DNA from 4 places in the Streptomyces sp. NPDC054813 genome. Region 1 is predicted to be linked to each of the others. Evidence: riboswitches for the same ligand, from Rfam matches in the RefSeq annotation. Region 1 holds a riboswitch; each other region holds the start of a gene.
What was found. A riboswitch is a leader RNA that binds a small molecule or an ion and turns the genes downstream of it on or off. The one in region 1 is predicted to bind cyclic di-AMP.
Positions count from the first base shown of each region.

Region 2: it holds a riboswitch for cyclic di-AMP, as region 1 does, so the genes downstream of both, ACWGJB_RS20560 (transglycosylase family protein) here and ACWGJB_RS07935 (NlpC/P60 family protein) in region 1, are expected to answer to the same signal.
Region 3: it holds a riboswitch for cyclic di-AMP, as region 1 does, so the genes downstream of both, ACWGJB_RS46170 (M23 family metallopeptidase) here and ACWGJB_RS07935 (NlpC/P60 family protein) in region 1, are expected to answer to the same signal.
Region 4: it holds a riboswitch for cyclic di-AMP, as region 1 does, so the genes downstream of both, ACWGJB_RS06985 (transglycosylase SLT domain-containing protein) here and ACWGJB_RS07935 (NlpC/P60 family protein) in region 1, are expected to answer to the same signal.

Region 1 is NZ_JBSHAF010000003.1:389,667-395,499, forward strand. It holds gene ACWGJB_RS07920 (NlpC/P60 family protein) at 1-516, opposite strand, end outside; gene ACWGJB_RS07925 (hypothetical protein) at 998-1,351, shown strand; gene ACWGJB_RS07930 (tellurite resistance/C4-dicarboxylate transporter family protein) at 1,355-2,323, opposite strand; gene ACWGJB_RS07935 (NlpC/P60 family protein) at 2,617-3,777, opposite strand; cyclic di-AMP (ydaO/yuaA leader) riboswitch at 3,786-3,959, opposite strand; gene pcrA (DNA helicase PcrA) at 4,283-5,833, shown strand, end outside.
Region 2 is NZ_JBSHAF010000009.1:270,977-276,809, reverse strand. It holds gene ACWGJB_RS20570 (FtsB family cell division protein) at 1-467, opposite strand, end outside; gene eno (phosphopyruvate hydratase) at 603-1,889, opposite strand; gene ACWGJB_RS20560 (transglycosylase family protein) at 2,309-3,010, opposite strand; cyclic di-AMP (ydaO/yuaA leader) riboswitch at 3,014-3,185, opposite strand; gene ACWGJB_RS20555 (transglycosylase family protein) at 3,379-4,401, opposite strand; gene ACWGJB_RS20550 (cytochrome P450 family protein) at 4,685-5,833, opposite strand, start outside.
Region 3 is NZ_JBSHAF010000040.1:19,404-25,236, reverse strand. It holds gene ACWGJB_RS46185 (dihydrofolate reductase family protein) at 1-508, shown strand, start outside; tRNA gene ACWGJB_RS46180 (tRNA-Met) at 566-639, shown strand; gene ACWGJB_RS46175 (PP2C family protein-serine/threonine phosphatase) at 857-1,966, shown strand; cyclic di-AMP (ydaO/yuaA leader) riboswitch at 2,223-2,380, shown strand; gene ACWGJB_RS46170 (M23 family metallopeptidase) at 2,390-3,424, shown strand; gene ACWGJB_RS46165 (aldo/keto reductase) at 3,580-4,542, shown strand; gene ACWGJB_RS46160 (PrsW family intramembrane metalloprotease) at 4,635-5,833, opposite strand, start outside.
Region 4 is NZ_JBSHAF010000003.1:195,616-201,448, reverse strand. It holds gene ACWGJB_RS06990 (polyprenyl synthetase family protein) at 1-305, opposite strand, end outside; cyclic di-AMP (ydaO/yuaA leader) riboswitch at 1,910-2,107, shown strand; gene ACWGJB_RS06985 (transglycosylase SLT domain-containing protein) at 2,111-2,599, shown strand; gene ACWGJB_RS06980 (HAD family hydrolase) at 2,609-3,415, opposite strand; gene ACWGJB_RS06975 (hypothetical protein) at 3,564-4,151, shown strand; partial or broken gene ACWGJB_RS06970 (NAD(P)/FAD-dependent oxidoreductase) at 4,237-4,645, opposite strand; gene ACWGJB_RS06965 (carboxylate--amine ligase) at 4,756-5,833, opposite strand, start outside.

The DNA of each region.
Region 1 (5,833 bases):
CAGCGAGGTCAGCTCGACGTGCGCGGCGCCGCGCAACTGCTCGATCTCCCGCAGCTGTCGGCGCACCCGTGCCACCGCGCCGGCCTGCGCGGCACCGGCCCGTTCGGCGAACGCGGCGTTGTCCAGGTACCGGTCGGGATCGCTGGAGAGCGCCAGTTGCCACGCCGGGTCGATACCGCCGTCGCGGTACTGCGCGGCCGCGGCCAGCCCGAGCGCGTCCCGCGCGGAGTTGAGCCTGTCCTGCTTGCGGGCGGTCTCGTCCTGCAGTGCCTTGAGCCGCCGCTGGGCGGTGTCGGCCTTCTCCTTCGCTCCGTCGTACTTCTCGGTGGCCGCCTCGGCCTCCTGGTACAGCTGGTCCACCTTGGTCTTCACCTGCGCCGGTGTCAGTTGCGGCTCGGCGTGTCCGGTCCCTTCGAAGCCCGTCGCGGTGGCCGCGCCCGCCAGGGCGAGGGTGGCGGCCGTGCGGGCCGTACTGCCGCTGAGCGAGCGCTGTCGGGGCTTGCGGTGCGCTGCCACCTGGACTGGTCACGTCCTTTCGTACGACCGCCGTGTGGTCCGTACGCACGCCAGGGGAGGGCGTATACGGCCGCGGGGGTGCGGATTACGCGTCCGGCGGCGGCCCGCACAGGGGGAGTGGGCCGCCGCCGGACTTTCTCGGCGGTGGTGTCCGACTGCCGCCCCTGGCCCGGGCGGCGGTGGGGAGTCGGTCACCTGGGGGAGGACGCTAGGCCGGACTGTGTCGGCCTGGTAACGCGATGCACGGAATTGGTGTGACCGGATCGTTACCCGACGGTATGTGACCGGGATTCCGGTCCGGAGCCGTCGGCTTCACGGGGCGGGATGACCGAAACGGCGGTTCCGGGGCGAGCGGTGGGCGCGGGGTGCTATGGGGTGCATATATGCGATGCCTTTCGGCGGGCGGTGGCGGGCGGCGGCTGGTGCGGAGGGAGGGGCCGGTGCCCGGCGCCCCGGGGGACCTTGATTAGGCTCCCGGGCCATGGGCGTACTCATCCATCTCTTCGTCGGCCTGCACATCATCGGCATCGCCGCGCTTCTCGGCGGTTTCCTCACCCAGATGAAGGCGATGGGCCAGGGCACGGCCCGCTTCGTCCCCGGGATGCTGCACGGCGCGTTCACCATGCTCGCGACCGGTGTGATCCTGGTCGGCCTCAACGAGGCCGACGACCACCACGTCAACACCGTCAAGATCGGCGTGAAGCTGGCGCTGCTGATCGTGATCCTCGGACTCGTCTACGTGAAGCGGGACGACGAGAAGGTGGAGAAGGGCGCCTTCGGCCTGGTGGGCCTGCTGACCATGGCGAACATCTTCATCGCCGTGCTGTGGACGTGACCCTCAGGAAGCCTTCCCCAACGCGGCGCGGGTGACCGCCACCGCGCCGGCGGCCACCGCAAGCCAGGCCGCCACCGCGACCCACACCAGTACCCGCCCCGGCCACGTCAGCCAGGGGATGCCCACGGCGGCCGCGACCGACAGCGTCCCCGCGGCCATCATCCCCATCGGGAACACGGTCGCCCAGCGGCGTACGTCGTAACGAGGCCGGCGACGCGCCACCTCGGCGGCCGCCAGCACGGCGTACCAGGCCAGGGCCAGGACGAGCAGCGCCACGGTCACCGTGCGCAGGACACCCCGGTCGTCGTCGTTCCACAGGTACAGCCGGGCGCTGTCGGCGGCCAGCAGCTTCGCCCCGGCCAGCGCGGAGATCGCAAGTGAGCCGCCCGCGACCCACTGGTCACCGGGCCCCTCGACCACCTGCCGCCACTCGAAACGGGCCACGGCGAACCCGTACAGCACCAGCCCCAGCCAGAACAGCACCAGCGCCGCGTGCGCGAGCCACGCGGTCGTCACGGCCGCCGCCAGCGTCGCCCCCAGCACGGCCAGCCCCTGCGTGGCCACACAGGTCAGGAACACCGCACCGGACATGTGCCGCTTCCAGTGCCGTACGACGAGGATCAGCAACGGCGGCCACAGCACCGCCGACAACGCCAGCAGGGCTTCGGCGAGGGTCTGCCGGCCGAGCGCCGAGAACTGCGTCCCCAGTACCGTCGTCGCCGCCACGGCGGTGAGCGCGCCCGGCGTCTCCGCCTCCGCCCGCCACCGCCGACGGTCCGCCAGCAGCCGTACGGCGAACTCCGCGGCCAGCCCCGCCCACGCCAAGCAGGCCAGCACCAGAGCGATCCGGGAGACCGTCTCCGCCCCCGCCAGATGCAACGCCACCGACATGATGCCGGTGGCCATCACAGCGGCCCCGGCCGCCGGCGGACGCTGCGCCCACCAGGCACGGAGGGGTGAAATGCCGGACATGCCGCCGATGCTAGAGAGCCTCACCGGGTGCGCGAGCGGGGCACGCGCGCGTGGCGCACGAAATACGCGCAGGGCGCGCGAGAGGCGGGGTGCGCGGGAGCGGTGCCGAGCAGGCGGGGGTGGAGGAGTGGGCCGGGGCGCCTGAAGGGTGCGTGAGGGGTTGGGCTGCGCGTGTGGCGCGGGCGGAGGTGCGCACGCAGGCGCGCGTGGGTATCTGGGTGTGCCCGGCCCTCACCACACGCGCTCCGCGCCCGCGCCATTGCGGGCGCGCCCTCCTGGCGCGCCCGCGCCCCTCAGGCCGGTCGCACCACGCTGTGGATGATCGACTCGCCGCCGTAGTAGATCGACTCCTCCCGGACGTACGCGCCGGGCTTCGGGGCGTGGATCATCATGCCGTTGCCGATGTAGATGCCGACGTGGCTGATGTCGTCGTAGAAGAAGACCAGGTCCCCGGGCTGGGCGTTGGCGAGGGAGACGGTGGTGCCGGCGTTCACCTGGTCGTACGTGGTGCGCGGCAGGGAGACGCCCGCGGCCTTCCAGGCGGCCTGGGAGAGGCCGGAGCAGTCGTAGGAGCCGGGGCCGGTGGCGCCCCAGACGTACGGCTTGCCGATCTGCGCACGGGCGAAGGCGATCGCCTTGGCGGCCTTCGTCCCGTAGGCGGAGTCGGACGAGGAGGAGGAAGACGAAGAGGACGAAGAGGAGCCGCTGGAGGTCGACGTCGATGACGATGACGCATCCTTAGCGGCCGCCGCCTGCTGCTTGGCGAGCTCCGCAGCCTTGCGTGCCGCTTCCGCCTGCTGCTTCTTCTCGATCTCCGCCAGCCGCGCCTTCTCCTGGGCGGTCAGCTGTGACAGCAGATCCCGCGCGGAGGCCAGCTTCGTCTGGACGGTGGTCTTGGCGGTCCTGAGGTCGTCCTGGGTCTCGGTGAGCGTCTCCAGGCTCTTGGCGGCCTCCTGCCGCTTCGCCATGGTCGCGGACTGCTGTGTGGCGTAGTCGTCGACCGCGTCCTTCTGGCGCGAGGTCAGCCGGCTCATCAGCTGCGTCTGGTCGAAGTAGTCCTGCGGACTGTCCGCGAGCAGGAAGGTCGCCGTGTCGGGTGCGCTGGCCCCGGTCCGGTACTGGGCCGCGGCGAAGGAACCCAGTTCCTCACGCGCCTTGTTGAGCCGGTCCGTGCGCTCGGCGACGTCGTCGAGCAGGGTGTCGACCTGCTTGCGCTGCTTGCCGGTCTTCTCCTTGGCCGCGTTGTACTTCTCGGTCGCCGACTCGGCCTGCCGGTAGAGGGCGTCGACCTTCTTCTCGACCTCCTCCAGGCTGGGCTTGCCGTCCTCGGAGGGCACGGCGTTGGCCGTCTGGGAGAGCAGTGCCACGGAGGTGAGGGCGGCGGTGGCCAGGGCGGGGGTGCGTATGCCTGCTACGCGCGTTGCGGACGGACGCGACTTGCGGTGCGACGCCAACGGGGGCGACTCCTTCCATGCTCCGCCTACCGAGTTAGCTGTCGGGTTCGGGCGGGTGGTTCGGAAGGGTTGCCCTACGGTCCGTTCCCCGGTGGGAAGTCGGGACCGATTCACCCCAAGGTTCGGTGTGGGTCCCCGGCTCCGGGTGCGCGGCGGCACCCTGGACTCGGCGGAGGCCGTGCGGCCCGGCGACGTTCGCCGGTGGGGGTCGTACGGCCTGCTCGGCACGCTAGCCAACTCGTGTGCTCTGTGTGAAGTTTGATGTGCGATATGCCCGATACATTTTCGTGACCTTGGTGTTGTGGCTCGGCCGGATCGGTTGATCGGGGATGGTCTGCGGTGACTTGTCCGGTGCGGTCGGGGGGTCCGCTCTCCCGGCTGACGGGCACGCCCGCGCTCACGGTGCGTGATCGCTGACCGTGAGGGGCCGATTCTGGTGGGTGACCGGAGCGAGTTTCCGGGGTGGGGACCGGTTGTCGGTGGGGCGCCCTAGACTCGGAGAGCGATGAGCAGCCTCTTTGACGACAGCTTCCTGGCGAGCCTCCAGCCCCCGCGCGGCCACGAGGAGGAACCCCCGCCGCCGCCCGAGGACGAGCACGTACCGGAGCCGATTCCGGACGACCTGTTCGGCGGGCAGTTCGACGCGCCCCCGGAGCGGGACGCCTACTACCGCGACGGCGCCGCCCGCCCGGCCCTGGACCCGGCCGCCCTCCTGGAGGGGCTGAACGAGAACCAGCGGGCGGCGGTCGTGCACGCCGGCGCCCCGCTGCTGATCGTGGCCGGCGCCGGTTCCGGCAAGACGCGCGTGCTCACCCACCGCATCGCGCACCTGCTCGGCGCGCGGAACGTGCACCCGGGCCAGATCCTCGCGATCACCTTCACCAACAAGGCCGCGGGCGAGATGAAGGAGCGCGTCGAGCACCTCGTCGGCCCGCGCGCGAACGCGATGTGGGTGATGACCTTCCACAGCGCCTGCGTGCGGATCCTGCGCAGGGAGAGCAAGAAGCTCGGCTTCACCTCCGCCTTCTCGATCTACGACGCCGCGGACTCCAAGCGTCTGATGGCCCTGGTCTGCCGCGACCTGGACCTCGACCCCAAGCGGTTCCCGCCCAAGTCCTTCAGCGCCAAGATCAGCAACCTCAAGAACGAGCTGATCGACGAGGAGGACTTCGCCGCCCAGGCGAGCGACGGCTTCGAGAAGACCCTCGCCCAGGCCTACGCCATGTACCAGTCGCGGCTGCGCGAGGCGAACGCCCTCGACTTCGACGACCTGATCATGACGACGGTCAACCTGCTGCGCGCCTTCCCGGATGTCGCCGAGCACTACCGCCGCCGCTTCCGGCACGTCCTGGTCGACGAGTACCAGGACACCAACCACGCCCAGTACGCCCTCGTGCGCGAGCTGGTCGGCACCGGCGCGCACGAGGAGGACGTACCGCCGGGCGAGCAGGACCTCCCGCCCGCCGAACTGTGCGTGGTGGGCGACGCAGACCAGTCGATCTACGCCTTCCGGGGCGCGACGATCCGCAACATCCTCCAGTTCGAGGAGGACTACCCGAACGCGACGACGATCCTCCTGGAGCAGAACTACCGCTCCACACAGACGATCCTCTCCGCCGCCAACGCGGTCATCGAGCGCAACGAGTCCCGCCGCCCGAAGAACCTGTGGACCAACGCGGGCGCGGGCGCGCAGATCACCGGCTATGTCGCCGACACCGAGCACGACGAGGCACAGTTCGTCGCCGAGGAGATAGACCGTCTGACGGACGCGGGCGAGGCGAAGGCGGGCGATGTCGCCGTCTTCTACCGCACCAACGCGCAGTCCCGTGTCTTCGAGGAGATCTTCATCCGCGTCGGCCTGCCCTACAAGGTCGTCGGCGGTGTCCGCTTCTACGAGCGCAAGGAGGTCCGGGACGTCCTGGCGTATCTGCGCGTGCTGGCCAACCCCGAGGACTCCGTCCCGCTGCGCCGGATTCTCAACGTCCCCAAGCGCGGTATCGGCGACCGCGCGGAGGCGATGATCGACGCCCTCGCCCAGCGCGAGAAGATCAGCTTC
Region 2 (5,833 bases), on a different contig from region 1:
GACGCGTCGGACTTGTCGACGCCGTCCCAGACGTTCGCGTACCAGGGACGGTCGGCCGCCCCGAGGTAGGCGTGCGCCTGCCTGGCGGCAGCGGGGTCGATCACGATGTACCCCGTCTCCCCCGGCATCACGTAGTGCAGCCGCTGCCGGATCTGCTGCTCGGCGTACGCGTCGTCCTGCCACCGGGCCTTGACGTCCCGCAGCTGCTCGACCCGCTGCCGGGCCTGCTGCTGCTGGCGTTCCTGGTCGGCGATCTCGGCGCGCTGGGAGACGTACTGCCGCATCGGATACGCGAGCGCGACGATCATCGTGCACAGCACGATCGCGAGCAGCGCGGCGCGGCCGGTGAGACGGGAGCGGCGGGCCTGCCGCTTGGTCTGGGAGCGGTAGACCCGGGCCGCCGTCTGCTCGCCGAGCAGCTTCAGCCTGGTCGCGGTGGAGAACCGGTCCCGGTCCTTCACGGCCATGTCCCCGCCTCCCGTTCACACGCGCGTACGTCCCCGCACACGGTACGGGACCGGTACGGGGACGTACGTACGACTGGCGCAGCCTTGACCCTTAACGGGTCAGCGACCCCTGACGGGTCAGCAACCCGCGACGGGTCAGCCCTTGAAGCGCGGGAAGGCGCTGCGGCCGGCGTACACCGCCGCGTCGTCGAGGATCTCCTCGATGCGCAGCAGCTGGTTGTACTTGGCGACGCGCTCGGAGCGGGCCGGGGCGCCGGTCTTGATCTGGCCGCAGTTGGTGGCGACGGCGAGGTCGGCGATGGTGACGTCCTCGGTCTCGCCGGAGCGGTGGGACATCATGCACTTGAAGCCGTTGCGCTGGGCCAGCTCGACGGCGTCCAGGGTCTCGGTCAGTGAGCCGATCTGGTTCACCTTGACAAGCAGGGCGTTGGCGGCGCCGTCCTCGATGCCGCGGGCCAGGCGCTCCGGGTTGGTGACGAAGAGGTCGTCACCGACGATCTGGACCTTGTCACCGAGCTTGTCGGTGAGGACCTTCCAGCCGGCCCAGTCGTCCTCGAACAGCGGGTCCTCGATGGAGACCAGCGGGTACGCGGCGACGAGCTCCTCGTAGTACTCGGTCATCTCGGCGGCCGAGCGGGACTTGCCCTCGAACTCGTACTTGCCGTCCTTGTAGAACTCGGACGCGGCGACGTCGAGCGCGAGCGCGATCTGCTCGCCCGGTACGTAGCCGGCCTGCTTGATGGCCTCGAGGATGAGGTCGAGCGCGGCGCGGTTGGACTCCAGGTTCGGGGCGAAGCCGCCCTCGTCGCCGAGGCCGGTGGACAGGCCCTTGTTCTTCAGGACCTTCTTGAGGGTGTGGTAGACCTCGGCACCCCAGCGCAGCGCCTCGGAGAAGGACTCCGCGCCGATCGGGGCGATCATGAACTCCTGGATGTCCACGTTGGAGTCCGCGTGCGAGCCGCCGTTGAGGATGTTCATCATCGGCACCGGCAGCAGGTGCGCGTTGGGGCCGCCCAGGTAGCGGAACAGCGGCAGGTCGCTGGCCTCGGAGGCGGCGTGGGCGACGGCGAGGGAGACGCCGAGGATGGCGTTGGCGCCGAGCGAGCCCTTGTTGTCGGTGGCGTCCAGGTCGAACATCGCCTGGTCGATCAGGCGCTGCTCGGTGGCGTCGTAGCCGACCAGCTCCGGGCCGATCTGCTCGATCACGGCGAGGACGGCCTTCTCGACACCCTTGCCGAGGTAGCGGTTGGGGTCGCCGTCACGGAGCTCGATGGCCTCGAAGGCGCCGGTGGAGGCGCCGGACGGAACGGCGGCACGACCCGTGCTGCCGTCGTCGAGGCCGACCTCGACCTCGACCGTGGGGTTGCCTCGGGAGTCCAGGATTTCCCGGGCTACGACGACGTCGATGGACGGCACGAGCATCTCCTTCTTGGGATCTGACGCTGGTTGTGCGGGCGCACGCGGGCCTTGTCGGCCCTTGCTCAGCCTTGCGACTAGAGCCTAACCGCCCCAGGGCCGTCGACCGGCACGACCGACCGACCCTTGGACACACAGACGGTACTCATTGTTCACGCACGGAACAAAGGGGGGCCCGATGAAGAACGGAAGAAGAGCGGGCCAAGAAGAAGACCGCGGTCCTCTCGCGAGAGGACCGCGCAAGGACCGCGGGAGGCCCGCGCAAGGACGGCAAAGAGAAACCCCGCCCCGGTGCGTACGGGGGAGAACGCACCGGAGCGGGGGCTCGTGGGGGACGGGGGTGACCCTCACGCGGTCTCCACTATGGGGACCACGGCTGTGCGGGCGCTGTGGTTCAGCTGGCGCCCTCGTATTGCTTCGGGCGCCTACTTCAGGTGCAGCAGCTGGCCCGGGTAGATGAAGTCGGCGTCGTCGACGATGTCCTTGTTCAGCTTGAACAGCGCCTGCCAGCCGCCCTTGACCTTGTGCTTCTCGGCGATGGAGCTGAGCGTGTCGCCCTTGACGACCTTGTACTCGCCGTCACCCTTCTTGACCTTCTTGCCGGTCGGGGTGGTGACGGTCTTCTTGGCGGCCGGACGCTCGGCGGAGCGGGAGGCGGCCTGGGTGTCGGTCGTACGGCTGCTCGTGCCGCTGTTCGCGGAGCTGGAGCCGGAGGAGGAGGAAGAGGAGGAGCTGGTGCTGCCGCCGGCGTAGGCGGCGCCGGACAGGCCCGTGCCGCAGACCGGCCAGGCGCCCTTGCCCTGCGCGGCGAGGACCTTCTCGGCGATCTCGATCTGCTGCGTCTTGGTGGCCTGGTTGGCCTGTGCGGCGTACTGCGTGCCGCCGTACGCGGCCCAGGTGGAGGCGGAGAACTGCAGACCGCCGTAGTAGCCGTTGCCGGTGTTGATGGCCCAGTTGCCACCGGACTCGCACTGGGCGACGGTGTCCCACTCGGAGGCGGTGGCGGCAGAGGCGGTGCCGGAGGCCATCAGCGGAGCGGCGATGGCGACACCGGTGACGCCGGCGAGCGCGGCGGCGCGGCTGGCCCTGGACGGACGACGGTGCTTGCCCTTGCCGGAAAACAGCATGGAGGATCCCCTCACCGACGCCTGCGAGGTGAGCTGTCGGGTTCGGGCCGGTTGAGTTGCCCGGCCGCACACCTCACGGTGCGCGGCTTCACCCCGAGCCGGACACGGCAGTCTCAACTACCGGTCCCGGCACTTACCTTGGGTCCCCCGCTCCTGCCTACGGCGCTTGACGCGACGACTGTTCCCGGGCAGCCGCTGGCAGGACTCGGCGTTGCGACGGCCGGGGCTCGTGGTGACGAGCGGCCTCGACCGTAAACAGGCGATCAGGTGAATTTCAAAGATGATCAGGGCTTCTGAGACTCATCCCACACTTTCACCAAACCGGACATTTAACTTCGAAGTAGGGCGGCCCGAAGCGCCAACTCCCGCTACTTTTCGTCCGTTTCGCTGCCGAGTTTCAGGGTCTGACCGGGGGCGATGTCGTTCGGGTCGGCACCGATGTCCGCCTTGTTCGCGGCGTAGAGCGCACGCCATCCGCCGTGGAGGTCAAGGGAGTCGGCGATGGAGGCGAGGGTGTCGCCGTCCCGGACGGTGTAGGTGCCGGCGTCCCGGGAGGCGTGACGGCCGGAAGAAGTCACACTCTGACCGTTTGTCACGCTTTCGTCCGCCGAGCCGCCGCGATGCTTGCCGCCGGTGCTGACGGCCCCCGTGTCGACCAGATCCCAAGAGCTGCCCGTCTGCCACGAATTGTCCGAGTCATCGGCTTCGGGCACGACGGGATTCTCGCTCGCCTTCGAGGCATCGGAGCCCTTAGATCCCGACTTGTCCGCCTTCGTGGAGTCGGCAGGGGTGCCTTTACCGGAGTCGTCACTCGCACTCGGGGACGGAGTGGCGGAGCCGGAGTCCGTGGCGCCCGAGGAATCCGACGAGGGGTCGGACGAGCCGGAATCCGATGAACCGGATGAATCTGAGGAACCAGACGAAGAGGTCGAATCCGACAATCCGGAGGACGAGTCGGCAGAGCCGGACGTGTCGCCCGATCCGTCGAGGCCCGTGTCGACGTTCACCGAGGCGTCGTCCGAGGAGAGCCCGGCGATCAGGGCGCAGGTCCGCCAGGGCTTGGTGCCCTGGTCGGCGAGGATCTTCTCGGCGACAGAAATCTGCTGCGAACGGCTCGCCTGGTCCGGCGTGGTGGCGTACTCCTGGCCGCCGTACTCGTCCCAGTCTTCCTGGGACATCTGCAGGCCGCCGTAGTAGCCGGTGCCGGCGTCCATGCTCCAGGAGCCGCCGCTCTCGCACTCGGCCACCCTGTCCCAGGTGCTGCCGTCGGCCGCGTTGGCGCTCGCCGCGCCCAGGAGCGGGATGGCGATGGCCGAGCCGGTCACGCCGGCCGCGACGAGGAGAGCCGGAGCCTGACGAGGGCGACGGTGACGACCGTTCCCGGAGAGCATGCGGAAACCTTTCGAGCGACAGCGGTGACCGGCGCGACGGGTCCCGCCGGGGCGCCGCACTGATGGGTGAACGTATAGGCAGACGATCACTTGTCACAAGTTAATGCCGCGTAGATCACGTGAAGATCACAGAGTTGAACGCTGGTCATCTTTGCGGGTGGAGGGCCAGGTGGAGGGGTTGGTGGGCGCCAGTGGGGGGCTTGGCGGAGGGTCAGCGGGGGCTTGGCAGGGCGCCAGCAGGGCCTGACGGGCGTCTGTCGGGGCCTGGCGGGCGCCCGTGGGCTCATCGGCCGTCGGGGGTGAACTTCACGGGGAGCGTGCGCAGTCCGCGCATGATGAGGCCGCCGCGCCAGCGCAACTCGCTCTCCGGCGCCGCGAGTCGCAGGTCCGGGAGGCGGGTGAGCAGGGTCGCGAGCGCGCTCTGCCCTTCCAGGCGGGCGAGCGGGGCCCCGAGGCAGTAGTGGATGCCGTGGCCGTACCCGAGGTGCTGGTTGTCCCGCCGTGCCAGGTCGAGCGTGTCCGGCTCGGCGAACCGCTCCGGGTCCCGGTCCGCGGCGGCGAGTACGACGAGCACCGGGTCGCCGGGGGCGACGCGCTGCCCGCCGATGCCGAGCGGCTCGGTGGCGAACCGCCAGGTGGCGAGCTCCACCGGCCCGTCGTAGCGCAGGAGTTCCTCCACCCCCGTCTCCAGCAGCCCGCGCTCGCCTGCGGCCAGGGAGTCCTGGAGGCGGCGGCGCTGTTCCGGGTGGGTGAGCAGGGCGTACGTGCCGTTCCCGATGAGGTTGACCGTCGTCTCGAAGCCGGCGAACAGCAGGATGAAGGCCATGGCGGCGGCCTCGTTCTCGGTGAGGTGCTCGCCGTGGTCGGAGGCGCGGATGAGCCCGGAGATGAGGTCCTCGCCGGGGGCCGGCTCGGCCGACAGCGCCTCCCGCTTCCGGTGGATCAGCTCGGCCAGATATCCGCGCATCTTCTTCACGGACCGCGCGACCCCGCCCCGCGGCCCTCCGCCGTGCCGGATCATCATGCCGGCCCAGTCCCGGAAGTCGTCCTGGTCCTCGCGCGGGACGCCCAGCAGGTCGCAGATGGCGTAGATGGGCAGCGGGAAGGCGAACTCATGGATCAGGTCGGCCTCGCCCCGGTCCGCGAACCCGTCGATGAGCCGGTCGGTCAGCTCCTGCACGCGGGGCGCGAACTCGGCCACCCGGCGCGGCGTGAACGCCTTGCTGACCAGCCGGCGCAGCCGGGTGTGGTCCGGCGGGTCGATGTTCAGCAGGTGCGTCATCAGCTCGGCCTTGCGCTCACCGGGGATCCCGGTCTTCCCCTTGGCGTGCGCGGGCTCGTCGTGATGCGCCGGGTTCTTGGACAGCCGGGGGTCGGCGAGGGCCTGCCTGGCGTCGGCGTAGCGGGTGACCAGCCATGCCTCGACCCCGCT
Region 3 (5,833 bases), on a different contig from region 1:
CGGGGACGTGGTCCTGATGCGGTACGAGCCCACCGCCCCCGGCACGGGCGGGTCGGCGTCCGCCGCGGACCGGCACTGGCTGCGGCTCGCCTGCGAGCTGGCGGCCGACTGCCCGCCCTCCCGGACCGCCTTCAGCGTCGGCGCGGTGGTGGTCGCGGCCGACGGCACGGAACTGGCCCGCGGCCACTCCCGGGAGGCCGGCGACCCGGTCGTCCACGCAGAGGAGGCGGCCCTGGCCAAGATCTCCCCGGCCGACCCCCGGCTGGCCACGGCCACGGTCTACACCAGCCTCGAACCCTGCACCCACCGCGCCTCCCGGCCGCACCCCTGCGCCGAGCTGATCCTCCGGGCCGGGGTGCGGCGGGTGGTGACGGCGTGGCGCGAGCCGGACACCTTCGTCGAGGCGGCCGACGGGACGGGGATGCTGCGGGAGGCTGGGGTGTCGGTGCTGGTGCTGGGCGCGTACGAGGAGCTGGCGAAGACCCCGAACGCGCACCTGCTGAGCTGACCTCTCCTCAACCCGTGTGACTCGCGCTCCTCCGATGGCGTATGCTGGTTTCACCGACGCGGGGTGGAGCAGCTCGGTAGCTCGCTGGGCTCATAACCCAGAGGTCGCAGGTTCAAATCCTGTCCCCGCTACTGAAGGCTCAGGGCCGGAATCCAAGAACGAGGATTCCGGCCCTGAGTCGTATACCGGCACGTGCTTCTCCGTGTGTCCCTCCGCTTGTCCCTCCGTGTGTCCCTCTGCGTGTTCCTCATCACACCCGTCCGTACTCATCCGCCCGGTCCACACCACTCGCCCCTGCTCGCTCGCAGCCGCAAATCTGGACGGACATATATTGGACACCGGGGACATATAGGGAGTCGTGCCGTGGGCTCTGGACAGGTGCAGGAGGACGGGTCCGCAGTCGTCCGCACCCTGGCCCGCTTCCTGCCCGTCCTGCTGATCGCGGCCGGCGTCTGCTACGACGTCCTCACCCCGCGGGCCTTCACGCCGGTCCCCTTCTTCACGGCCGCCCCGCTGATCGCCGCGCCCCTCTTCTCCCTCCGCGCCACCGTCCTGACCGGCCTCGCGTCCTTCCTCGCCGCCTATGCCGTGCACGCCCGCTACACCTTCAGCCCCAACGTCGACATGGCCACCGAAGTCCTCACCGTGGTCACCGTCGCCGCCCTCGCCGCCGGCATCAACCGGGTGGTCCGCCTCGGCGACCAGCGCCTCGCCTCCGCCCGCGAGATCGCGGAGGCCGCCCAGCGGGCGGTGCTGCCCGAGCCCGCCGAGCGGATCGGCGGCTTCGAGATCGCCGCCCGCTACGAGGCGGCCCAGGAGGGCGCCTTCATCGGGGGCGACCTGTACGCCGTCCAGGACACCCCGTACGGTGTGCGGCTGGTCGTCGGCGACGTCCGTGGCAAGGGCATGGACGCGGTCGCCGCCGTAGCCGTGCTGATCGGCGCGTTCCGGGAGGCGGCCGAGCAGGAGGCCACGCTGGAGGCGGTGGCGGCGCGGCTGGAGCGGGCGCTGGCCCGCGAGGGTGTCCGGCGCGGTGGCGTCGACGCGTTCGAGGGGTTCACCACCGCCGTGCTCGCCGAACTCCGGCACGGCGACGGCACGGTCCGGGTCGTCAACCGCGGCCATCCGCCGCCCCTGCTGCTGTACGGCGACGGCAGGGTGAGCCCGGTACGGGTGCCCGAGGCCGCGCTGCCGCTGGGGATGGGCGAGTTGGGGGCCTGGCCGGACCGGGCCGCCGAGCACGCGTTCCCGAGCGGGGCCACGCTGCTGCTGCACACCGACGGCCTCTCCGAGGCGCGGGACGCGCACGGCCGGTTCTACGACCCCGAGCGGCGGCTGGCCGGCCGGGTCGGCACCGCCCCCGGCCCGCTGCTGGCCTGGCTCGCGGCCGAGGTGCGCCGGCACACCGGCGGCGGCATGACGGACGACATGGCGCTGCTCGCGGTACGGCGGCCCTGAGCGCGGGCACCGGCTGTACTGGGGATTGTGACCCTAGGTGCGCGGACGACCGCCCTCCGCATAACGTCTGAGACGCGTGTGACTCCTGAGCCGAACAGAATGCATGGTCAACTCGACCGTTTTTGGCCGTTCGTGGCAGGTAAGTCCACGCTTTGAAAGCTTAATGATCAAGGCGAACTGCTTGGAATCTGATAGCCGGGTCTATTAACGTTCGATAACGCAGCGCGGTCGTCCCAGCCGTCACCCGCGACGGCTCCGTGCGCACGCGCCGAATCCCGCAAGGGAACCGGGGAACCACCACCTTGGGGTGAATCGCACGGCTGCCGCCGGAAGAAATCGGCCGGTATACGCGCGTAGGAGACCTTCCCGCTCCGAACCCGTCAGCTAACCCGGTAGGCAGCGGAAGGAAAGGAGTGCGCCCGCGTGGCGTCCAACCGGCCTGCCCCGACAGCCCCGTTCGTGCCCAGCCAGCGTCAACCCGAGACCTACGGCTACGGCGGCTACCGCACCGACGAGGGCCCCTGGGAGGAGTGGAACCCCACCGAGGAGTCCCTCGCCCCGGTACGTGGCCGGCACCGGGTCGCCAAGCAGCGCGGCGGCGGGCTCGCCCGCAGCTCCACGGTCCTCGGCGTCGGCGTCATCGCCGCCGTCGGCGCGGGCGGCATGGCCAGCGCCAACACCGGCAAGCCGCCGGTCTCCATCTCGCTGCCCGACCTGCCGTCCTCCGTCGACTCCCTGCTCGGCCAGGGCAGCGGCCACCACGCCACCCAGACCGCCCTCAGCAGCGTCACCACGACGGCCGCCACCGACGCGGACTCCTCCTCCGACGCCGGTGAGGCGCTGCGCAGCCGGATCATCGCCCAGGCCGAGCAGCAGCAGACCCAGCTCGACGTCAAGGCCACCGCCAAGGCCGTGGCCGCCGCCGACAAGGCGGTCTCCGACGCGGAGGCCAAGGCGGAGAAGACGGCGGCAGCCAAGGCCGCCGACGCCAAGGAGCAGGCGCAGGCCGCCGAGAAGGCGCAGGCCGAGCAGAAGCGGCTCGCCGCGCTGGCCAAGCAGTACACGCTGCCGGTCGTCTCCTACACGATCACCGGCACCTTCGGGCAGGCCGGCTCCATGTGGGCCTCCGGCTACCACACCGGCCTCGACTTCGCCGCCCCCACCGGCACGCTGATCAAGGCCGTGCACAGCGGCACCGTCACGGAGGCCGGCTGGGCCGGCTCGTACGGCTACCGCACGATCATCACCCTGGACGACGGCACCGAGCTGTGGTTCTGCCACCAGTCCTCGATCGGCGTCAAGGTCGGCCAGAAGGTCGCCACCGGTGACGTCATCGGCCGGGTGGGCGCCACCGGCAACGTCACCGGCCCGCACCTCCACCTGGAGGTCCACCCGAACGGCCAGGCCACCGCCATCGACCCGATGACCTGGCTGCGTGGCAAGGGCCTCAACCCCTGACGGACCCCACTGATCCCCGGCGGCCCTGACGACAACCCCCCCGACGTCAGGGCTGCCGGTTTGGTGTACCCGGGGCCGGCCAGGGCCTTCCGCTTTTACGAGAACTTCGCGTTGCGGCGGCATGGGTCCGCAGGCGGCCGGTGTTGAACTGAGGCATGACCTCTTCTTCCGCTTCCCGTTCCCTCCGCAAGCTCGGCGCCTCCGACCTGGAGGTGTTCCCACTCTGCCTCGGCGGCAACGTCTTCGGCTGGACCGCCGACGAGGCCGCCTCCTTCGCCGTCCTCGACGCGTACACGGCAGCGGGCGGCAACTTCGTGGACACCGCCGACGCGTACACCGCCTGGATCGAGGGCCACAAGGGCGGCGAGTCCGAGACGGTCATCGGCAAGTGGGTCAAGGCGCGCGGCAACCGCGCCGACGTCGTGATCGCGACGAAGGTCAGCCAGCACCCCGAGTACCTGGGGCTGTCGGGCGCCAACATCAAGGCCGCCGCCGACGCGTCCCTGCGCCGCCTGGGCACCGACTACATCGACCTGTACTACACGCACTTCGACAAGCCCGAGATCCCGGTCGAGGAGATCGTCGGCGCGCTGGACGAACTGGTGCGGGCGGGCAAGGTCCGGCACATCGCCGCCTCCAACATCACCCCCGAGCGGCTCCAGGAGTCCCTGGACTTCTCCGACCGCGAGGGTCTCGCCCGGTACGTCGCCCTCCAGCCCCACTACAACCTGGTCTCCCGCGACACCTACGAGGGCCCCCTCCAGGAGCTGGCCTCCCGCACCGGCCTCGCGGCGGTCCCCTACTTCGCCCTCGCCGCCGGCTTCCTCACCGGCAAGTACCGCCCCGGCACGATGGTTGACAGCGCCCGCGCGGGCCGCGCCGCCCAGTACCTCGAGACCGAGCGGGGCCAGAAGGTGCTGACCGCCCTGGACGAGATCGCCGAGGCCCACTCCGCCCCGGTCCCCACGGTCGCCCTGGCCTGGCTGGCAGCCCAGCCCACCATCACGGCCCCCATCGCCTCGGCCCGCTCGGTGGAACAGCTCCCGGCGCTGCTGGGGGTGGCGGACCTGGAGCTGACGGAGCAGGAGCTGGCACAGCTGACGGCGGCTTCCGCCTGACTCCCGCTTTCTCTCCGCTGCTTTCCGCGGCAACCGCGGTCGGCCCGTGCGGCCTCTTCCGGCGGTGCCCAGCCCTCCGCAACCCTGGAGCACTAGCTCCGGTACGGGTTGTAGGACGGATACGGCACCGCCGCCGCATACCACCCCGGTGCCCCATAGGCCGGCGGCGGGTATCCGGGCCAGCCGTTCGGTGCGGCCGTGCGGGCCGCGTAGCCCAGGGCGGGGCGGACCAACTCGCGCCGGGTCCACAGCTCCGTCAGCAGCTCCCGCTCCCGCACCACGAAGTCGGCGCCCGCCCGTCCCCGCCGCCCTCGGCGGCGTAGCAGGGCGAGCGTCGTCGCGTACGCCTCGTACTCGGCGACCGCCCGCCCGGCCGGCTTTCCGAAGTGGTACGCGGCGTACTCCCGGGCCATCTGCCGCGCCCGCATCGAGCCGAGCACGAACGGCTCGGCCGTCCCCAGCCACCCGGCGTACACATACGCCGGCAGCTCCTCCCGGACGGTCCGCAGCTCCCGCTGCCGGGTCCAGATCGCCAGCCACGTCAGCGACCCGAACGCCGGCACCATGAACATGCCGTACACGGCGAAGAACCCGTACTGCCCGAACGTCGACGAGCCGTTCCAGAACGCGTGCATGCTCATCGCGAGCAGCAGCCCGGCGACCGGCACGAGCACCCGCCGCACCCGCTGCCGTTCCCCGGAGAACGCGGCGATACCGAACCCGATGCCGGTGAAGACGGTGAACAGGGGGTGGGCGAAGGGGGACATGACGATGCGCACGAAGAACGTCGCGGCGGTGACGGAGGCGATGCCGGTGCCGCCGGTCAGCCGGTCGGTCCCGAAGGCCGTACCGAGGTAGAGGATGTTCTCGGTGAAGGCGAACCCGGTGGCGGTGATCCCCGCTATCACCACACCGTCGACGATCCCGGTGAAGTCCCGTCTGCGGAACAGGAAGACCATGAGCACGGCCGCGCCCTTGGCGGACTCCTCGACGATCGGCGCTATCACGGTCGCCCCAAGGGTGTCCGCGCTGCTCGGATCCGCGGTCGCCGTCGCTATCCAGTGCGTCGCGAAGCTGTTGGCGACGATCGCTATCAGCGCGGCCGCGCACGCCCCCCAGGCGAACGCGAACAGCAGGTTCCGCCAGGGCCCGGGCTGGACCCGGTCGAGCCAGCGGAACGCGGCTATCAGCAGCGGCACGGGCAGCACCGCGAGTCCGAGCCCGACCAGGAAGCCCTCCGTGCCCGTCTGCTCCCGCACCAGCGCGAGGATGACCAGGCCGGACAGGGCGA
Region 4 (5,833 bases), 190 kb from region 1:
CGCACGGCCGCCTCGTCCATGACGTCGTCGTGGTACAGCGTGGCGAGGTGGGTCAGCTCGACGACCACCGCCGACGGCACGACGCCCGGCGCGTACGGGTCACCGAACTGCGCGGCCAGCATCACCAGCAGCGGCCGGAACCGCTTCCCGCCGGCCCGCACGAGGTGCTGCGCGGCTTCCGTGATGAACGGGACCTCACTTTTGGTGGCTTCTAGCAAGCCCTCCTCGACAGCCGTCAATCCGGCCTGGACATCGGCTTCCAGAGCCTGGTCCCGCACGCTCAGCCCGAACGGCCCGACGGTCACGAGGGGTCTCCTGTCTGCTGGTGTCCACTGGCGATTACACGGTTTGTCGATAGGTCGCTGCCATCACTCAAGTCAGCGTATCCGGTCAGGTTTCGATCACCGATAGCGCCCACCGTTACACCCCGGGCGCTATCGGATCACGACCGGTATGTTTTTGATCAGCCGATACGACCTGACATCCAATGACTTAACAGGAAGTACCGACGCTTGTCCCGAACCGGGGCGTAAGCCGTGTCCCGGACCGGAGCCCGAACCCCGTCCCGGACCAGCGACGCCACCGGGTCCGGTGCCGGACCGCCCGGCAGGTCCCCGACCACGGACGGCCACAACTTCGCCGGCCGACTTCACCTGCCCGGAGGTACCCCCTCCGCCGTCCGCCAAAGCCGACGGGAGCACTCCGTTCCGATCCGCACCCGCCCGTCCGCCCCTTACAAGATCACGCACGAGGACCTCCGTACCCCCTTCGCCGCCCTGACGTCGCCCCACGCGCGCGTGGCACCCACGGAAGGACCAGTCCGCCCACGGCCGTCCCTCGAACACCTTCCCCACCGGCACCACCCGTCCTCCATGAGCCACGGACATGTCTCCACCGACGGTCCGGGCGCACCCGCGACCGCCGGTCGGCCGACGGCGCGGCCCTAGCGCGACGGGGGCGTGGGTGCAGTCGGCGTCTCCCGCGGTCGCCCCCCCCGGGACAGCTGCGTCTCCCTCCGGACGGCGACTCTCGTCCCCCAGCCGCTCAAGCGGTCGCCGCGGCCCGCGAGCCACGGACGGCCGCCATGACAACGACACGCGGTACGGCGGAGGTTCCGCCCTCACGGAGGACATGCGCGCGCGGACGGGCGCCCTGCCACAGCCGGGTCGGCGAGCCCGCAGCCCCGGCCCCCGGCGTGACCGGCATCATGCACAGCCGTCGCGTTCGAACTCCCGGCACGATCCGGGGTATTGGGCCGACCGGCCGCCTTCGAGACGCCCGGGCGGGACAGAGCCGCCGAGTGTCGGCCTCCCCGCGACACCCGATCAGCGGCACGCGCGCGTACTCCTGACCACACGCACCCGCGCGCGTACCCGGACCGTACGGAGTTCTCGGGAGGGCGAGACCGGAGACTTGCCCGACCGGATGAACCAGACGGACCGGGTGGACGGCCCCGCCGCCGACCCTCACCCGGTCGGGCTCGTCCGTGCACCCACGCCCAGCCGGAATTCCACCCAATAAGGCAATTCGGACAATCTCCTGAATTACCTGTGACGCGTGCCACTTCCGCTCGCCTCAATCAGGGCAATCCACACGAATGGCAGCGAGGAGCTTTTCCACCGATGCCCGGAAAAACGGATTCCGCGAATCCCTCTTGTCCGATTCGCCGTAATTGCCGTTTCGTGAAGTAGGTCACGTGGCCCTGAGTGCCACAGAGGCGGTAAGGCGACCCTTTCTGCCCTTTCCCTGTGGGCGAGTTGAGGCTTGGCAATCGCAAAGGATCAAGCACCCCATACGACTCAGATCAAGGTCAATCGGTGTGTTGTGTGCATCAGGTACTTGTTCCGGACATCTGCTCTCGCATACGTTCCGGCTCGCCGGGCGGACGCCGAATCCTGCCACCGCCCGTCGTGACCCATCGACGAGTCCATTCGCACGGCAGGAGCGGGGGAACCAGGTAAGTCGCCGGACCGGGCGACCGACGTCACCGACCGACGTCGTACCGGAACGGCTAGGGGTGAAGTCGCCTCGCCTCAGGGCGGCGCGACCGGGCACTCCCCGGGCCCGAACCCGACAGCTCACCCCGCAGGCGACGGAGAGGAACTACGACATGTCTGCTGCCGTTCAGCACCGCCGTCCCCGCCGTAACCGCATTGTCCGCACGCTCGCCATCGTGGGTACCGGCGCCGCCGTTCTCGCCCTGCCGCTCATCGGGGCGACCGCCGCCTCCGCCGCCACTTCCACCACCTCGACGGCCTCCACGACGCTCGCCGGGTATCCGAACAACCTCGACGGCTGGATCCGCGAGTCGCTCGCGATCATGGCCGAGAAGAACATCCCCGGCAGCTACAACGGCATCTACCGCAACGTGATGCGTGAGTCGTCCGGCAACCCGCAGGCCATCAACCTCTGGGACTCCAACGCGGCCGCCGGCATCCCGTCCAAGGGTCTGCTCCAGGTGATCGACCCGACGTTCAAGACCTACCACGTGGACGGCACGTCGTTCGACATCTACGACCCGGTCGCGAACATCACCGCCGCCTGCAACTACGCCGCCGCACGGTACGGCTCGATGGACAACGTGCACGGCGCGTACTGACCGGCGCCGTCAGTCGAAGAGTCTTTCGAGGACGACTGCGAGGCCGTCGTCCTCGTTCGACAAGGTGATCTCGTCGGCCACCGCCTTGAGTTCGGGATGTGCGTTGGCCATGGCCACCCCGTAGGACGCCCAGTCGAACATCGGGATGTCGTTGGGCATGTCCCCGAAGGCGACGGCCTGTTCGGGGCTCAGCCCCAGATGGCCGGCGGCCAGCGCCAGCCCGGTCGCCTTGGTCACCCCGCACGGCTGGAGCTCGACGGTCCCCGGCCCCGACATGGTGACCGTCGCCAGCGACCCCACCACCGCGCGCGCGGTCGCCGCCAGCTCGTCGTCGGACAGGGTGTGGTGGCGCAGCAGCACCTTGCTGATGGGCGCGCACCACAGGTCGTCGCGCCGGTCGACGCGCAGCGCGGGCAGCGTGGGGTGGGGCATCAGATAGCCCGGCTCGATGAGCGTGAGCCCGTCCACGCCGTCCTGGTCGACCGCCGCGTACACCTGCCCGACCTCGGCCTCGATCTTGCCGAGGGCGGTCTCCGCCAGCTCCCGGTCCAGGGTGACCGACCACAGCAGCCGCTCCGCGCCGGCGTCGTACACCTGGGCGCCCTGGCCACAGACCGCGAGTCCCGTGCAGCCGAGGTCGTCCAGGAGGGGGCGCACTCTCGGCGCGGGGCGGCCGGTCACCACGAGATGCCGGGCGCCGGCCCGGCCGGCCCGCGCGAGCGCGGCGAGCGACCGTTCCGAGAGGGTGTCGTCGGCGCGCAGCAGCGTGCCGTCCAGGTCGGTGGCGATCAGTGCGTACGGGGTGGGTGCGACCATGATCAGAGAATACGGACAGCACGCCGCTGAGACTCACTGTGCGTTCCGGCCTCAAGTGGCGCCCGCCGTCCCGGTGATGGGGCGTTGTCAGTAGGGCGCGTTACGTTGGCGGTGGGTCGACGGCACCGATCGGACGGGGGCGGGCGTGGTGACGGACGTACCGGGGGACTTCCGGGCGCACCTGCTGGAGGCGGCGACCGGGGTGCTGGAGCGGTTCCCGCGGGAGCCGCGGCCGGAGATCTACGCGCTGTCGTTCCGCATCTGGCGGGTCGAGGACGACGACCGCAGACCGTACGTGGCGATCGGCTACAACACCGAGAGCCAGTACGAGGCCGAACGGAACCCTACGGACCCCGGCGAGGCGCGCTGGAACTACGCGTGCTGGCTCCTCGACGGCTTCGAGATGCTCGGCAACTGTCCCGAGGACCCGGTCGGCGGCGCGCTGTACACCGAGGAGGTCCGGCGGCTCGGACTCTGGTTCGACGGGGACGGCGACGACGCCGAACTGGACGCGAAGCACGACCTGTTGGGGCTGCACTTCGCCGACGCGTGCATACGGCTGGCGCGGGATCTGCATTCCGGCGGCCGTATCGAGAAGGCCCTCGGCCGGGCGCTGCCGGTGGTGGTCTTCGACATGTACTGCCCGGGCTGGGAGGTCGAGGCCACGGAGGCGGCCAACCCTCCCGAGCTGATCGAGGAGTTCCTGGCCTGGCAGCGGGCGGCCGAGCAGGCGTAGCCCCGGGGCCGGGTGGCAGCCCGGCCCCGGGACGGGTGACGCCCCGGCTCCGGGGGCATGTGGTGGGCCGGCCCCGGGGCGGTTGTCAGGCGAGGGCGGCCGCCAGGTGCTTGGCCAGACGCGGCGAGGCGAACTCCGTACCGCACACGAACCGCATCACCGGGCCGTACGAGGCCGCCGCGGGCAGGCCGGTGAAAGAGGCCGGGGACGGAGGAGACGTATCCGGCGCCGAGTTTCGGGGCGCCGCGGCCGACCGCGACGCGGGTACGCAGCTCGGGGCCGAGGAAGTCCATCGCCGCAGTGTCCACGTGGTAGCCGGTGGCGGCGACGACGTGGTCGGCGGTGAGCCGGTCGGTACGGCCGTCGTGGGTGCGGACGGTGAGGACGGGGGCACCGTCGGAGGTGTCGGCGCCGGTCACTCCGGCGACCTCGTGGACCTGGACCTTGCCCTCGAAGCGGTCGCGCCAGCTGACCATGGGGTCGCCGAAGACCCGGACGGGGATGCCGCGTGCCCGCAGGTGGGCGGCGGTGGACAGGCCGAAGGGCCCGGCGCCGATGACTGCTACCGGTTGGATCACGAAGTCCCTCCCCGGGAACGTGGCGCCTACTTCGTGGAGGTGCCGGAGCCGCGGCGGTTGGTGCGCCACAGCTGATAGAGGTGCTTCGCGCCCGGACGCACGAAGCGGGCGAGCATCGTGACGAACGGCAGCGGGTCGTCACCCGCGAGCCAGGCCAGCTCGGTCCCGCTCGGCCGCTCCGGCGCGTGCGGCGTCGTGTAGCCGCTGCGGCGGTAGGCGAGGAGGGCGGGCAGGTCGATGTTCTCCACGACGTACCGGTGGCCGGCCCGCTGTTCCCCCTCCGGAACGCGGCGCCCGGTCAGATCCAGGTGCATGGCGCGGACCACGTCCACCCCCGACTCGCTCTCGAAGAGCCGGAACTGGGCGCCCATGCGCGGGTTGAAGTCGAGCAGCTTGTACTGCCCGTCGCGGCGGTCGAAGCGCAGGTCGAGGTCGATGATGCCGCTGAAGCCGATCTGTTTGATGAAACGCGCGGCGAGATCGGCGAGTTCCGGGTTGTCGACGACGTACGCGTTCGCCGTCATACCCGCGTGCGGCGGCCACGAGCGCACCTTGACGCCGGTGAACAGGGCACGCGGGTTCGAGTCGGCGTCGAAGTAGGCGTGCACGATCCAGTCCTCGGCGTCCTCCCTCGGGAGGTACTCCTGGAGGATGACACCCGGATGGGTGCCCCAGTCACGCGCGAGAGTGAGCAGTCCCTCGCGAGTGGCGATCTTCGTCGTGCCGTTGACGGCGGGTTGACTGCGCCGGACGAAGGCCTCGCGGTTCTTGGCGACGATCGGGAAGCGGGCCTTCTCGGCGAAGTCGACGATGTCGTCGTACGACTCCGGGAAGGCGGCCGCCGGACTGGGGATGCCGTGTTCCACGCACAGTTCGTGCAGCCCCTGCTTGCTGGCGAGCCGGCGCGGCAGCGCGGCCTCCACGCGCGGGAAGAGAAAACGGTCGCCGAGCGCGTCCTGGTGCTCGGCGATCAGGACGGCGGCCTCCTCGTCGGTGGGGATCAGCACGGTCGGACGGCCGATGCGGCGGCCGATGCGCAGCAGTCCCTCGACGAGATGATCCGGTTCTTCGGCGCCTGTCGTCGGCCACACGAACGCCCGTTTG